DNA from 3 places in the Fictibacillus marinisediminis genome. Region 1 is predicted to be linked to each of the others. Evidence: riboswitches for the same ligand, from Rfam matches in the RefSeq annotation. Region 1 holds a riboswitch; each other region holds the start of a gene.
The links. A riboswitch is a leader RNA that binds a small molecule or an ion and turns the genes downstream of it on or off. The one in region 1 is predicted to bind S-adenosylmethionine.
Positions count from the first base shown of each region.

Region 2: it holds a riboswitch for S-adenosylmethionine, as region 1 does, so the genes downstream of both, metK (methionine adenosyltransferase) here and LCY76_RS05970 (hypothetical protein) in region 1, are expected to answer to the same signal.
Region 3: it holds a riboswitch for S-adenosylmethionine, as region 1 does, so the genes downstream of both, LCY76_RS17450 (methionine ABC transporter ATP-binding protein) here and LCY76_RS05970 (hypothetical protein) in region 1, are expected to answer to the same signal.

Region 1 is NZ_JAIWJX010000002.1:1,077,177-1,082,012, forward strand. Features, by position in the region: gene LCY76_RS05955 (pyridoxamine 5'-phosphate oxidase family protein) at 64-699, shown strand; gene LCY76_RS05960 (DinB family protein) at 784-1,284, shown strand; gene LCY76_RS05965 (threonine synthase) at 1,460-2,668, shown strand; SAM riboswitch class I at 2,741-2,845, shown strand; gene LCY76_RS05970 (hypothetical protein) at 2,850-3,059, shown strand; gene LCY76_RS05980 (Fur-regulated basic protein FbpA) at 3,521-3,700, shown strand; gene LCY76_RS05985 (YhgE/Pip domain-containing protein) at 3,706-4,836, opposite strand, start outside.
Region 2 is NZ_JAIWJX010000002.1:3,055,708-3,060,543, forward strand. Features, by position in the region: gene LCY76_RS16225 (phosphatase PAP2 family protein) at 1-174, shown strand, start outside; gene LCY76_RS16230 (hypothetical protein) at 192-362, shown strand; gene metK (methionine adenosyltransferase) at 660-1,859, opposite strand; SAM riboswitch class I at 2,040-2,171, opposite strand; gene pckA (phosphoenolpyruvate carboxykinase (ATP)) at 2,454-4,037, shown strand; gene LCY76_RS16245 (MFS transporter) at 4,174-4,836, shown strand, end outside.
Region 3 is NZ_JAIWJX010000002.1:3,261,460-3,266,295, forward strand. Features, by position in the region: gene LCY76_RS17440 (MetQ/NlpA family ABC transporter substrate-binding protein) at 1-490, opposite strand, end outside; gene LCY76_RS17445 (methionine ABC transporter permease) at 521-1,186, opposite strand; gene LCY76_RS17450 (methionine ABC transporter ATP-binding protein) at 1,179-2,204, opposite strand; SAM riboswitch class I at 2,293-2,406, opposite strand; gene LCY76_RS17455 (hypothetical protein) at 2,528-2,830, opposite strand; gene LCY76_RS17460 (anti-sigma factor domain-containing protein) at 2,934-4,223, opposite strand; gene sigI (RNA polymerase sigma-I factor) at 4,355-4,836, opposite strand, start outside.

The DNA.
Region 1 (4,836 bases):
AATTAAACACAAGGTATGATGGAACTATATTCCATGCATGTGTTTGGAGGCGATATAATGAGCATGAAATGGCAAAAGATTATAGACACTGAAGAAGAATTTGAGAAATTGCGTTCTCTTTGTGGAACACCCAGTATACGGGCTGAGAACAAAGTAATCTCATATCTTGACCAGCATTGCCGGGAATTTATCGGAATTTCTCCTTTTTTGACGCTGGCTACATGTGATTCGGAAGGCAGATCCGATGTTTCACCAAGGGGAGATGTCCCGGGATTCGTTACCGTGCTAGACGAACATCACCTATTTATCCCTGAACGTCTTGGCAACAAAAGAATGGATTCTGCACAAAATATCTTAACAAACCCGGGCGTAGGTTTGTTATTTATGATTCCGGGCCTGGGGGAAACGCTAAGAGTGAACGGAAAAGCCTTTATCTGCCGTGACAAAGAGCTTCTGGAATTAAGTGCTGTCAATGGCAAACTACCCTTGTTTGGAATCGTAGTGAAGGCTGAGGAATGCTACTTGCATTGTGCCAAAGCGTTTATCCGCTCCAGGCTTTGGTGTCCGGAATCATGGGAGCCGAAAGAATCGCTGCCATCTGCGGCTAAAATGATGGCAGCTCATATGAATATTCCCAATATGAGTACTGAGCAGGTAGAAGAGGGCTTGCAAGAAGGATACAGAGACCGGCTTTATTAAAAAAGGCTGTTTTCGTAACCATTGTTCTTCTTAGAAGTGGTTGATTACTCCTGAAACGGATCCGCCAAATGGGAGGCTATAGATATGAACCAGAATGAAGAAATCAGAAGGCAGCTGTTAGAAACGGTAAGCGGTCTAAGCGATGATCAGTTAAACGAACCGGAAGAGAAGGACAGATGGTCGATCATGCAGACGCTGCATCATCTATATCTCATGGAAAAATCGATCGCCATCATCATATCAAACCGTTTAAAAAGTAAAATAACGGTATCTGCAGAACTGAAACCGATTGAAATGACGGTGGACCGCAGCAGAAAAGTAGAGGCTCCTGTTTTTGTTGTTCCTACGAAACGGTATCTGACTCTGAAGAAAATAAAAGAAAAATTGGAAGAATCACGAAATGAGCTGAATAAGGTAGCAAACAGCAATGATCAAGAGGCTTTGGAACAGAAATCCTACCCTCACCCGGTGTTTGGCCCGATGCCATTAAAACAATGGATTCCTTTCGTGGGGTATCATGAAAAGAGACATCTGGCTCAAATTGAAGAAATTAAGGAAAAGGTTCTTTCCAGACAATTAAGCTAGACATCAACGGGAAGTTATACCTTAGTTGACTTATCAGAATACCTGCATTAAAATTTAACACAATAGAATAAATTGCTGATCAGAAAACTGAAGGCACCGCTATGCATGTTATTCCTTATGCACAGCGGTGCCTTTTTGCTGTCCTTTTCTGGTGAGGGAATATTGGAGGTATGTTATGTCTTTCAGCTATGTCAGCCATCTTGAATGTCCAAAGTGCGGCAGCATCTATGCTCATCACAAACCTAATCAATTGTGCCAGTGCGGTTCCCCCCTTCTCGTAAACTATGATTTAGAGGAACTGAAAAATGAGAATGAAATTATTAATAAAGAGAGGAATGGTCTTTGGAGGTACCATAAGCTTCTTCCTGTTATAGACCCAGATCATGTGGTATCACTGGGAGAGGGGATGACTCCTTTATTATCCATGCCTGCTCTCGGTGAGAAGCTTGGAATTGCAAATCTGCTCATGAAAGATGAGGGCATGATACCTACCGGGTCTTTTAAGGCCAGGGGAGCGGCAGTCGGCGTTTCAAAAGCCAGAGAGCTCGGTATTACCCGGCTTGCCATGCCGACCAATGGCAACGCAGGAGCCGCCTGGTCACTCTATTGTGCAAGGGCCGGCATAAAGCCGTACATCGTTATGCCAGTGGATGCCCCAGTCATTACGAGAAAAGAAGTGGCGATTTCAGGTGCAGAGCTTTTTCTTGTGAACGGCCTGATCAGTGATGCCGGAAAAATTGTCGCGTCCCTTGTGAAGGAAGAAGGTTTCTATGATGCTTCCACTTTAAAAGAACCTTACCGGATTGAAGGCAAGAAAACGATGGGGTATGAAATTTTAGAACAATGCGGAAGCGAGCCGCCTGATGTTATTTTATATCCAACTGGCGGAGGAGTGGGGCTGATTGGCATATATAAAGCATTGAAAGAATTCAGGGAACTGGGCTTATTTAAAGGAAGCAGACTGCCGCGTTTAGTAGCTGTCCAGGCTGAAGGATGTGCACCGATCGTAAAAGCATGGGAAGAACACAAGAGTGAATCGGAGTTCTGGGAAAATTCTGAGACAGCTGCTTTTGGTATCAATGTTCCAAAAGCAATCGGAGATTTCCTTGTCCTTGAAGCACTTTATGAAACGAATGGATGCGCCGTTGCCGTTTCAGAAGATGAAATTAGCTTTACTCAGCGCCAAACTGCAGAGCTTGAAGGAAGTTTTATTTGTCCGGAAGGCGCGGCTGTGTTTGCCGCCGCAAAACGATTGAGGGAAAATGGCTGGATCAAAGCAGATGAAAAGGTGATATGCCTAAATACTGGGCAGGGGATCAAATACCCTGATTCGGTTTCTGTAGATCCTCCTGTATTAGAGCCTGGAGAAATCATTCGAAAATAAAATGAGTTTTTGTCTTGACAATAAGATGGAAATCCCTATAATTGAATTCAATAGAATACATTTACCTTATATTTCTTATTTAGAGAGGTGGAGGGACTGGCCCTTTGAAGCCTCGGCAGCGGACTTAATTATGAGTACTGTGCCAATTCCACAAGCAAAACGCTTGAATGATAAGAAGAGTATGGCTTATGATGGCGATTCAACCTCTTCTTGTGCTTATTTGCTTCCGCAAGAAGAGGTTTTTATTTATGTAAAAAACCAACTAATTCACTGCGAAATATCAGGATTGCTGATTGGTCAACCAAAGGCGCTTCGTCATGAAAATGACGGCGTTTATTTTTTTGTTAAAGGCTCTTTCCTAAAAGATTGTTGCTTTGGAAACATTTTGTAAAGAACCCTTCATTATAGTTGATTGGAGTGCAAGGTGCGAGACTCCTGCGGGGGAAGCGGGACAGGTGAGACCCACAGGCGGATGCGCCGAGGAGGCTCAGCGCACGCCCCGCGGAAAGCAAGCATGCTGAAACGAAAATCAACCACTCCCAAGAGCAACAAAGGTTACGAAAACAGCCTTGTTAAAAGCTTTGTTTGTAAACGTAGTTGTTTTTTTGTGGAGTGTGATTGAACCGTCTTTTGAAAAGCAGAAGGATATAACCAAGCTTATTCCCATCTGCTTTTCAGGCGTTTCATTTGTTTCACAAATCAGCAGGCTCTTATCATCGCCAGCTATCACACACACCTTACTGTATAAAAAAGACTTGAAGGTCTCTTTCAAGCATCAGTATTCGATGCACAAAAGGAAAGAAAATCAACAATGTGTTTTTAAATAAGTCTTGTAAAAAAGGAGGGATTGTTTTGGAAAATCAACTAAGAAGAGCTGTGGAAAGCAAACGAAATCAGCTGATCAATAAACTCATCAATATGGGCATTTATAAGAAAGATGAGCTTCATTTATTTCAGCTGACACTCTCTGATCTTGAAGAGGAGTATGCAAAGGCAGCAGGCGGAAAGAACAGCCTTCGGCAGGCTAAATAAACCACTCATTGAAGTATTCTTGCTTTTTTCGCACCTGCTCCCCTTCTATTCTGTATTCGCTGCAACGGTTTTCTTAAAAACAGGGCAGCAATAAGAAAGACAGCGGGGAAAAGCAGCAAATGATACAAGTCAGACAGTACAACTTCTCTAATCATTCCCCCGGTTGCTTCCCGCAGTAAACTGACTCCATACGTAAACGGCATATAAGGATTAAGCTTTTGAAAGAAGGAAGAGGTCATTGTCACAGGAAATGTTCCGCCTGAACTTGAAAACTGCAGAACGAGAAAAATAACCGCCAGGCCTTTACCCACATTTCCAAAAATGGAAACGAGCGTATACGTTAGAATGACAAAGACGATGCTCAGGAACATGGCAAATAAAACAAACCATGTTTTGTCCACAATGTAGGAATGGATAATGAACCGGTCACCAAGAGATACGACAAGCCCCTGCAGCATGCCGATCGTTGCAAATGTCATCAGTCTCCCAAAGTAAAAAGAAAGCGGGGAAACCTCTCCTTTACTTGGAACTTCACCAACTTTAAGAGAAGAGATGAGCAGCATTCCTCCCACCCAAAGCGCCAGTAAGGTGTAAAAGGGAGTCATGGCGGAGCCATAATTAGGAATCGGAAAAATTTTATTCTCCTTCAACGTGATAGGAGATGCCAGAAAATCACTTTCCTTTTGAGCATCGTTCTTTAATGCTTTAATAATATCTCTTAGATTATTGCTGCGTTCAAAATCCCTGATTTTGTCGGCCGTACGTGTGATGGATTTCTCCATGGCGGGCAAGTCTTTTTCTGCAAATATAGCGGCCTTGTGGATGGCTTGTTCTATTTGGGGAAGCTGGGTATCCATCAATATCCCTGCTTTTTGAATATCTTGTTTGACGGCAGGCCACTCGTTTCTCATAAAATCTGCTGCCCGTTGGATTTTCTGCTCCTGTGCGGGCCAGTCCTGTTGAGCAAATGAAGAAAGCTTCTGCAGAGGATCCATGTACGAGTCTGCACGGCCAGAAAGGATTTCTTTGTTTTGCTGGACGGTGTTTTTAATCTGATGCAATTCTTCTTTGATCGCTTCAAGTTCATCAGGCTGAAATGAGATATCCGGGTTAGCTTTTTGTGCTGCGTTTCCTTT
Region 2 (4,836 bases), 2.0 Mb from region 1:
CATCCCGGATTGCTTACCTTACTGCTTCCGCTCGGATTGTCTGTTGGCATCTCGCGTATGTATCTAGGCCTTCATTACCCAACCGACGTGCTCGCCGGTATGATCCTCGGGATCAGCTCAGGAATCTTTTCCGTGTTTTTACTCAACGTTTATCTCGTTCCTTACTTTTTATAAAATTTAGGAGGGGTTTCATGAAAAAAGCACCACAGGAAAACCGTTTGATGATTGTGCAAGAAATCAGTCCGAATCTCAAACCAAGAATCGACCTAGCAGCAATCTTCAAGCTTCCTGTATTCATGAAAACCTTTGTGCATAAACCTCCAGATTTAATTGAAAAGGTGCCAGGCACCTTTCAAAAATAAACAAGTCAAAAACAGTCGAAATGTGTCGCGCTTTAACAAATTGAAAATAAAAGTTCCGTTTTTGAACATAAATTTGATTTTTTGAACATAAAATTAGTTTTTTGAACATAAAACAAAAAATTTGAAAATAAAAACTTAAAATCATTTAATAAAGTTAGTTCTCCACACTTAATGAGTTAAAAAACTTCCAATTATGACGCTTATTCAAGCTTTTCCCCTACCCATTCGCTAAACCAAAACCTTAACAAACGACTAAAAACTAAGAAAAACCGGCCCAAAGGCCGGTTTTTCTTAATATTACGCGTTTGCTTGATCTTTAAGTGCTTCTGCTTTATCTGTTTTTTCCCAAGGAAGCTCAACGTCTGTACGGCCAAAGTGTCCGTATGCCGCTGTCTGTTTGTAGATCGGACGGCGAAGGTCAAGCATTTTAATGATTCCCGCAGGACGAAGGTCGAAGTTTTGGCGCACAAGATCAACCAATACTTCTTCAGAAACTTTTCCTGTTTCGAATGTGTTAACTGCGATCGATACAGGCTGTGCTACACCGATTGCATATGCAAGCTGAACTTCTACTTTGTCAGCAAGTCCGGAAGCAACGATGTTTTTCGCTACGTAACGAGCGGCGTACGCTGCAGAACGGTCAACTTTAGTTGCATCTTTACCGGAGAATGCTCCACCACCGTGGCGAGCATATCCGCCATACGTATCAACTATGATCTTACGGCCAGTTAATCCAGCATCACCTTGTGGGCCGCCGATAACGAAACGGCCAGTCGGATTGATGAAGTATTTTGTCTTTTCGTCAATCAATTCTGCAGGTACAACAGGCTTGATGACTTGTTCTTTAATGTCGGCTTGAATTTGCTCAAGTGTAATTTCCGGATGGTGCTGAGTGGAGATAACAATCGTATCGATACGAACCGGTTTGTCATCCTCATCATATTCCACCGTTACTTGAGTTTTACCATCCGGACGAAGGTAAGGAACTTCTTCGGTTTTACGCACTTCAGCCAATCGGCGGGACAGGCGGTGTGCCAAAGAGATCGGAAGTGGCATAAGCTCAGGTGTTTCATTGTTGGCATAACCAAACATAAGACCTTGGTCACCAGCACCGATCGCTTCGATTTCTTCATCAGTCATTGAGCCTTCACGAGCTTCAAGCGCTTGGTCAACACCCATCGCAATATCCGCAGACTGCTCATCAATGGATGTAAGAACTGCGCATGTTTCAGAATCGAAACCGTATTTTGCACGGTCATAGCCGATTTCTTTAATCGTTTCGCGAACGACTTTTGGAATATCAACATAAGTAGAAGTGGTGATTTCACCAGCAACAAGCACAAGGCCTGTCGTTACGGATGTTTCACAAGCGACACGTGCGTTCGGGTCGTTTGCAAGGATTTCATCCAGGATCGCATCGGAAATTTGGTCACAAATTTTATCCGGATGCCCTTCCGTAACTGATTCAGATGTAAAAAGACGACGACTTTTAGACAATTGAGATCCTCCTTCTCTATTGAAAGCATAGAGCAATTTTTTTATAAGATACGGTACTCATTCCTATATGGATACTTTGTTTTGTAAAATATTCAGGTTCAAACTGTTCTTAGACATAAAAAAAGCCTTTCCCTGGACCTAAAATACACGAGGGAAAAGGTCTTATGTCTACGCCTTCACCTCTTATTTTCAAGGTTTTTTCACCTTGCAGGTTAGCACCTTTTCACTTCACTGCACAAGGTGCATAGTGATGATGAAGTGTCGGTTGCTGGGTTTCATAGGGCCTGTCCCTCCACCTACTCGGAATAAGAGTAGCCGTTCCCGAAATATAATAGCGCAGTTCGACAAACCTGTCAACTTGAAAAGCTATACTTTCCCGCTCCAGCGGGAGAATAGGCGATCCTTCAAACGGAATTAGTACCTATTATATATGAAAGATTAAGCTTTTAAAAACAAAGAGCCTGATTTATGAACCAATTTACAATTTGTTAAATAAAATAGTATACATTATTTGTTCCAATGTGTTATACTAATTTCGAATTTACTTACGATATTAATGATAAATATATTTCTTAAAAGGATGGTTTTGCGAACATGAATACGGTTGATTTAACGACGACTTTAGATGACATTCTATCCAGCGCTGCTACTCATGAAAATCTACCTGTACCTATGCTTGTTGAAAAGGCGCTGCTCCGAAATGAAGGCATTTTATCTTCAACCGGTGCTCTCAGGGCCACTACTGGAAAATATACTGGACGTTCTCCTGAAGACAAATTCATCGTGGATGAAGCTAGCACACAAGATAAAATAAACTGGGGCAAAATCAATAAGCCCTTTAACGAAGAGAAATTTGAACAGCTCTATAAAAAAGTACTTCATTACTTAGGACAAAAAGAGGAATTGTTTGTATTCAAAGGATTTGCTGGTGCCGACCACGCGTACAGGATGCCTATTCAGGTGATTAATGAATTCGCTTGGCATAACCTGTTTGCCCACCAAATGTTCATCCGTCCGACTGCTGAAGAACTAAAAGGAATCGAAGCGGGATTCACCGTGGTATCTGCACCTGGATTTCAAGCAGATCCTGCTGTAGACGGGACCAATTCTGAAACCTTTATTATTATATCATTTGAGAAGCGTATCGTATTGATCGGAGGAACTGAATATGCAGGAGAAATTAAAAAGTCTATCTTCTCAGTCATGAACTACATTCTTCCTGAAAAAGGGATCCTTTCTATGCATTGCTCCGCAAATGTCGGGCAGGAAGGCGATGTAGCTCTGTTCTTCGGATTATCCGGTACCGGGAAAACTACGCTCTCTGCTGATCCGCATCGTTCATTGATCGGTGACGACGAACATGGCTGGGCTAATACTGGTGTGTTTAATATTGAGGGCGGCTGCTATGCAAAATGCATCAACCTCTCTGAAGAAAAAGAACCGCAGATCTGGAATGCAATCCGTTTTGGAAGCGTTCTCGAAAATGTCGTTCTTGACCATGAAACACGCGTAGGTGATTATAACGACGGTACGTTGACTGAAAATACTAGGGCTGCCTATCCAATTCAGGCGATCCCGAATATTATCCAGCCAAGTGTTGCTGGTCATCCGAACACGATCATCTTCCTGACAGCTGATGCATTCGGCGTATTGCCTCCGATCAGCAAACTGACAAAAGAACAGGCTATGTATCATTTCCTTTCCGGCTACACGAGCAAACTCGCCGGAACAGAACGAGGAATCACTTCTCCTCAAGCGACCTTCTCAACATGCTTCGGTGCGCCGTTCCTTCCATTGGAAGCAACTGTATATGCCGAAATGCTTGGAGAAAAAATCGATCATCATGAAGTAGAAGTATACCTGGTGAATACCGGATGGTCAGGCGGAGAATATGGTGTCGGCAAGCGCATGAACCTTTCCTACACAAGAGCCATGGTTCAGGCTGCCCTTCAAGGGGAATTAAAATCTGTAGAGACGGTAACCGACCCTATTTTTGGACTGCATACTCCAGTACATTGCCCAGGTGTTCCTGATCAAGTACTTCAGCCGAAAAAGACTTGGGAGAACCCGGAAGATTACGACCGCAAAGCAAAAGAACTTGCAGGTAAGTTCAAGGAAAACTTCGAAAAATTCAACAATGTGCCAGCAGAAATTAAAAGTGCAGGACCGCTTTGCTAACTAGCATCAACTAAAACCCATCTAAAACCGCTTCCCAGCCGAAGCGGTTTTTATTTTCCATAAAAAGGTTGAAATCGACACTTATGTCGCTTATAATAACGACATAAGTGTCATTTTAATTCTGAGGAGTGATCTCATGGAAAAGAAAGCAGGTAATACATTAAGTCAGAACAAATCTTTTATGTTTTTAATGTCGGCACAGGTCATTTCCAATCTTGGTGACTGGCTTAGCATCATGGCTATTTTTTCATTGATGGCTTTTAAATGGAACGCCTCACCGCTGGAGATGTCATTTGTCATTATTTCACTTGGACTCCCCATGACGGTTCTTGGACCGGTTGCTGGCGTGATCGCCGATCGCATGAACCGTAAAACCATCATGGTCTGTTCTGATTTTTTTCGCTGTATCATTATTCTTGGTTTGATCGTTGCATCTGTGTCTTGGCATGTGTACATTCTGCTCATTCTTCTGGGAATCTTCTCCTCTCTCTTTATTCCCGCCAAAAGCGGCATGCTGAAAGAAATCGTGTCCGATGACGATATGCAGCAGGCTGCTTCGATCAGCTCTGTCATTCAGGACGCGACGAAGATTATCGGTCCTGCCATCAGTGGATTTTTAGTAACCACGGCTGGAATCAGCAGCGTTTTTATTCTTGATTCAGCCAGCTTTCTCTTGTCCGCTTTGCTGCTGTTCGTGCTTCCAGGTGTTAAACCGCTTCACGAAAAAGAAAAACGCACAAAAGGATCTGTTATATCAGATTTAAAAGAAGGCTTTCAATATATAAAAACCGTACGCTTT
Region 3 (4,836 bases), 2.2 Mb from region 1:
CTTTTCCAGGTTTAAGTTTGATCAAGCCTTCGTGCTCAAGCAATGTTAGCATACGTCCGTGGTCAGCAACGGAATTACTCATGATGATCGTTGCTCCGTTTGGAAGGTCCTTTAAAGACTTGTACTTTTTAGAATATACTCCGATCGGTTCGATATGAATGCCGCCGGCGTTCTCAAATTTGTAATTTTTGTTTTCTTTCATTTGTGATTTCAAATACGGAACGTGCTGAAAGTAGTTGGCATCAATTTCATTGTTTGCAAGTGCTTTATTAGGAAGTACATAATCCTGGAACGTTTTAATTTCAAGATCAATTCCTTTTTTCTTCATTAAGGGCTTAGCTGCTTCAAGAATTTCAGCATGCGGAACATTGGATGCTCCCACAACAATCTTATCGCCAGCTAGTTTTTTGTCTTTCCCTCCGTTTGCACCACATGCAGCAAGTGCTGTTGTCAATGCAAGTAAAAGAATGAGTGTAATGATTTTTTTCATGTTGTTCCTCCTGGTTGTGTAATTTCGATTTTAACGTTTATCAAGACGGCGAGTTACATTATCCCCAATAAACTGAATGATAAACACAATGATTAGAATGATCACAGTAGCGACAAATGTAACATCATTTTGCGTACGCTGGAAACCTTCAAGGAACGCCAAATTTCCGAGCCCGCCTGCTCCGACTACCCCCGCCATTGCTGTATAGCCGACAAGCGCGATTGAAGTTACCGTAATCCCGGAAACCAACGCAGGAAGGCTTTCAGGGATCAAAACTTTAAAAATAATTTGAGCGTTGCTCGATCCCATCGATTTTGCCGCCTCGATTACCCCTTTATCAATCTCGCGAAGCGCAATCTCAACCATCCGGGCATAAAACGGTGCAGCTCCAATGATCAAAGCAGGCAGTGCTGCATTGGCGCCAAGCATAGATCCTACTAACAAGAGCGTAAACGGAAGCAATAAAATGATCAGGATAATAAACGGAATGGAACGGAAGATATTTACGATCGCTGAGAAGACAAAATTTAAAAATCGATTCTCCCATAGGTTCCCTTTACCCGTTAAAAATAATGCTAATCCTAAAAGAAGACCTAAAATAAAAGTGGCAAGAACCGCAACAGCTGTCATGTACAGTGTTTGTCCGGTGGCACCCCACATTCCACTCCATTCCACATTCGGAAAAAGACTATTCATATGAGATCACCTCCACTTCTACTTTCTGCCCATTCATATAGGCTACCGCTTTTTGAATTTCGGTATCTGTTCCTTCCAGCTGGATGAACAACGTTCCATATGGCCCGTTTTGTGTTTGCGATACCTTACCCTGCAGGATATTCACCTGAACGTCAAATTTACGGATCACATCTGTAATAACGGGCTGTTCTGCACTTCCTCCAACAAAGGTGAGCTGTACAATTTGGCTCTGAGGTTTTTCAGATGCCAGCTGCTTGATCATGTCTGTCGTTTCTTCAGGCTCTGTTACTTGCTTAACAAAATCTTTTGTAATGGACTCTTTAGGATGCCTGAATACTTCCAAAACCGGCCCTTGTTCCACTATTTTACCTGCTTCCATAACAGCGACCCGATGGCAGATCTTTCGGATGACATGCATCTCATGTGTGATAAGAACAATGGTCAAGCCGAGCTTTTGATTGATCTCAACTAATAAATTAAGGATGCTGTCTGTTGTTTTCGGATCAAGGGCTGAAGTCGCCTCGTCACAAAGAAGAACTTTAGGGTTATTGGCCAGTGCACGTGCGATCCCGACTCTTTGCTTCTGTCCTCCACTCAATTGGGAAGGATACGATTCTCCACGGCCCTCTAGTCCAACAAGTTTAATCAGTTCATCCACCCGCTTCAGGCGCTCTGCTTTCGGCACACCTGCAATCTCAAGTGGAAATGCAATGTTTTCCCTTACTGTTCTGGACCAAAGCAGATTGAAATGCTGAAATATCATGCTGATTTCCTGCCGGGCTTTTCGAAGCTCGTTGTTACTAAGTTTGGAAAGATTTTTTCCCGCAACGTTTACATCTCCGCTCGTTGGTCTTTCCAGCATGTTCAGCATTCGGATGAGTGTACTTTTACCTGCACCACTGTATCCAATAATCCCGAAAATTTCTCCTTGATCTATAGAAAGATCGACATGGTCAACTGCGTTTACAGCTCCGTCTTTCGTCTGAAAAATCTTTTTTACTGCGTCTAATGTTATCAAGAGACCGGATCCCTCACTTTCTGAAAAATAAAAAATGCCCTTCTGCCAGGTCATGAGCAGAAGGGCATAAAAATTTATATGCACCGTCATCTCATCTCCCAAAGCAGTTTGCTTTGCAGGATTTGGCACCTTTTCAAGCAGGAAGCTGCTTAACGGTTGCCGGGTTTCATAGGGCCAGTCCCTCCACCACTCGCGATAAGAACGAATTTGTTATTCGTTATTTAGTTAGCATTTCTTAGCACGTTTCGAATTTTAACATCACCTTTATGGAGTGTCAATCCATAACTCCTGTTTTTTAGATAGAAGGACCCGATTCTTTTGGCTTAGGACTCCAATTTGCATAAAAACAGAAGAGATTCTAACTTCAGCTGTTCTCTGTATGTTCCCGTAAAAGTTACTCTTTTTAGCCTGATTAAATCGCTCAGACGCTGCTGGCCACCAAACACCTCATGCAAATCATCCATCCTGCCTGTAAGCATGGTCATCCGCTCTGAACCGTTGTACTTATTTACGAAGGAAAAACATAATCGTTCTCCATCAGCCGTCACACTGGGAGTCTCCGTCCCTATCAGCGGCTGAAGGAAGGCCGTTTTTTGAACCTGTTCCTGCCAATGAACCCAATCCATAAACATCCCCCTTTTAAAAAACGTGTATAGCTTAATGTTCGGGAGATGGTTGGTGTCTTCCTTGATTTTTCCTTCGACAGTTTATTAAACGCTGTGTCGACTTTTAGCCAGCCTTTTTATGTATTTCTTTATTCATTGGCGGCTTTTTAAGATTTTTCTTCTGTTCTTTTTTCCAGTACTTTTTTTCAGACCGATGAACGGGAGAATTTTTCTGCTCTCTTTTTTCAAGCTTTTTTCCCTTATCCCATTTTTGGTTTTTTTGTTTATTCGTTTCATGAACAGCAGGATGCTGTTTCGGAGCAGTATTCAAATTAGTATTTTTCTTTGCTTGCTTGTTGTACATCGGCCCTTCGTGATGTTGCTTTGAAGGATGTGGTTTTACTTTTTTTGATTCATTTTTTTCTTTATGTTCAGCTTTAAGGCTGCTTTTTCGACCTTCGTGCCTTTTGGTTTTTGGGACAGCACGTTTATTGTTTGGTTCTAGCTTGGGTTCTATCTTTTCTTCTTTGACTTCTTTTTTCGCATGTCCTTTTGGAGAAGAACTATGCAGGGAACTCGTCTTAATCTTTATGGTTTCAAGAGTTCTATGATTGCGAAGAATTTTTTCTGAATGGTTTTTTGTATGGCCGGATTCTTCTGGCTCTTCATGTACAGGTTTTATTTTTCTCTTTAGCTCGGTATAAGACATGTTCTTCACTTCATTAAGAGAAATGTTCTTATCTTTTCGTTTAGCATCCAAGTACATCATGTATTTTCCAGATGATACGCCATTCTTTTTTGCAACATTCCGTTTATTTGTATTAATATTCTTTACTGTGATGGCGGCTTTCGAATTATAGATGGATGCATTCCTTTTAATGGAAGATACAGTCTCATCCAATGCAGACAGAAGCTTGTCATTATTTTGGTTTACGATGGTTGTTCCGATCATGACATCCGGGTTTTTCTTCAGATATCCTTTGTTGTCATAAGCGTTCAGCAAAGCTGAAGCAAAGTGGGAAAGGCTTATGTTTTTCTTTTGTTTTAATGATTGGAGAATTTCCCGTCCCTCAGCGTTATATGCTTTTACTTTAATGACTTGCAAGTCTTTGTTAACTCCTGCTTCGAGGCTGGGATTTACGTCAAAACTCACATAAGCCGCAACAGTATTGTCGTTGCGGCCCAGTGGATTTACTCCTGAAAATAAAACAAGTATAAGCAATGCTGCTATTGTAAGTGAAAGAGAAGGAAATATAAATCGGCGCGTTCCGCATTTTGAAAAACTCGAAACGCTGTATTCCATACCTACCACCGGATGCTTTCCGCGTGGCACCTTAACGGTGATGAAACAACCGTCTTTCGTTAATAGGACGGCTTTCCCTTTATTAACTTCCATTAAAATTCCATTCTTCATCCCACATATCCCTCCTGCTAGGCGAAGGATCTGCTTCGTATCATAACCATCATGGGTTTTGCTGCTCTTTTGCATTGCTTATTTATTATGATTTCCCCACGAGTAATTACAACCGTTTAACTTCCCCTTATTTAAGGCTGAATATAGGACTTTAACGCTTTAAAGTCCCCTAGATATATTAGCGATACCGCTATTATATATTTTCGATTTCTCTCTATAGTTTTACGACTGCAGGAAACCATACTTAACAAATCTTTTATAGGAAGTTGTTTTTTCTCCAATAAAAATTCAGCCATTTCCTGGTTTTCCACTAACAAACGAGCGATTTCCTTAGCGTTTTCCCTTGCATCCACATGCTTAGGGCAATGTTTGCTCAACACTTTAAAATTAAGGCTGAAATCCTTCAGCAGTTTTTGATATTCTTCGATTTCGTATACGCGGTTCTCTGCCTGGATCTTTTCTTCGTAATGTTCCATGGCAGCTTTTTGTTCTGCGTAGCTGTCCTCGACACGGCCTTCTTCATCTTCCTCATCCGGCTGCAAATAAATCAGACGGTTCTGTCTAACTTCTTTTCGGATATAGTCGATAACCCTGCGGCGGATTACCATGTCAG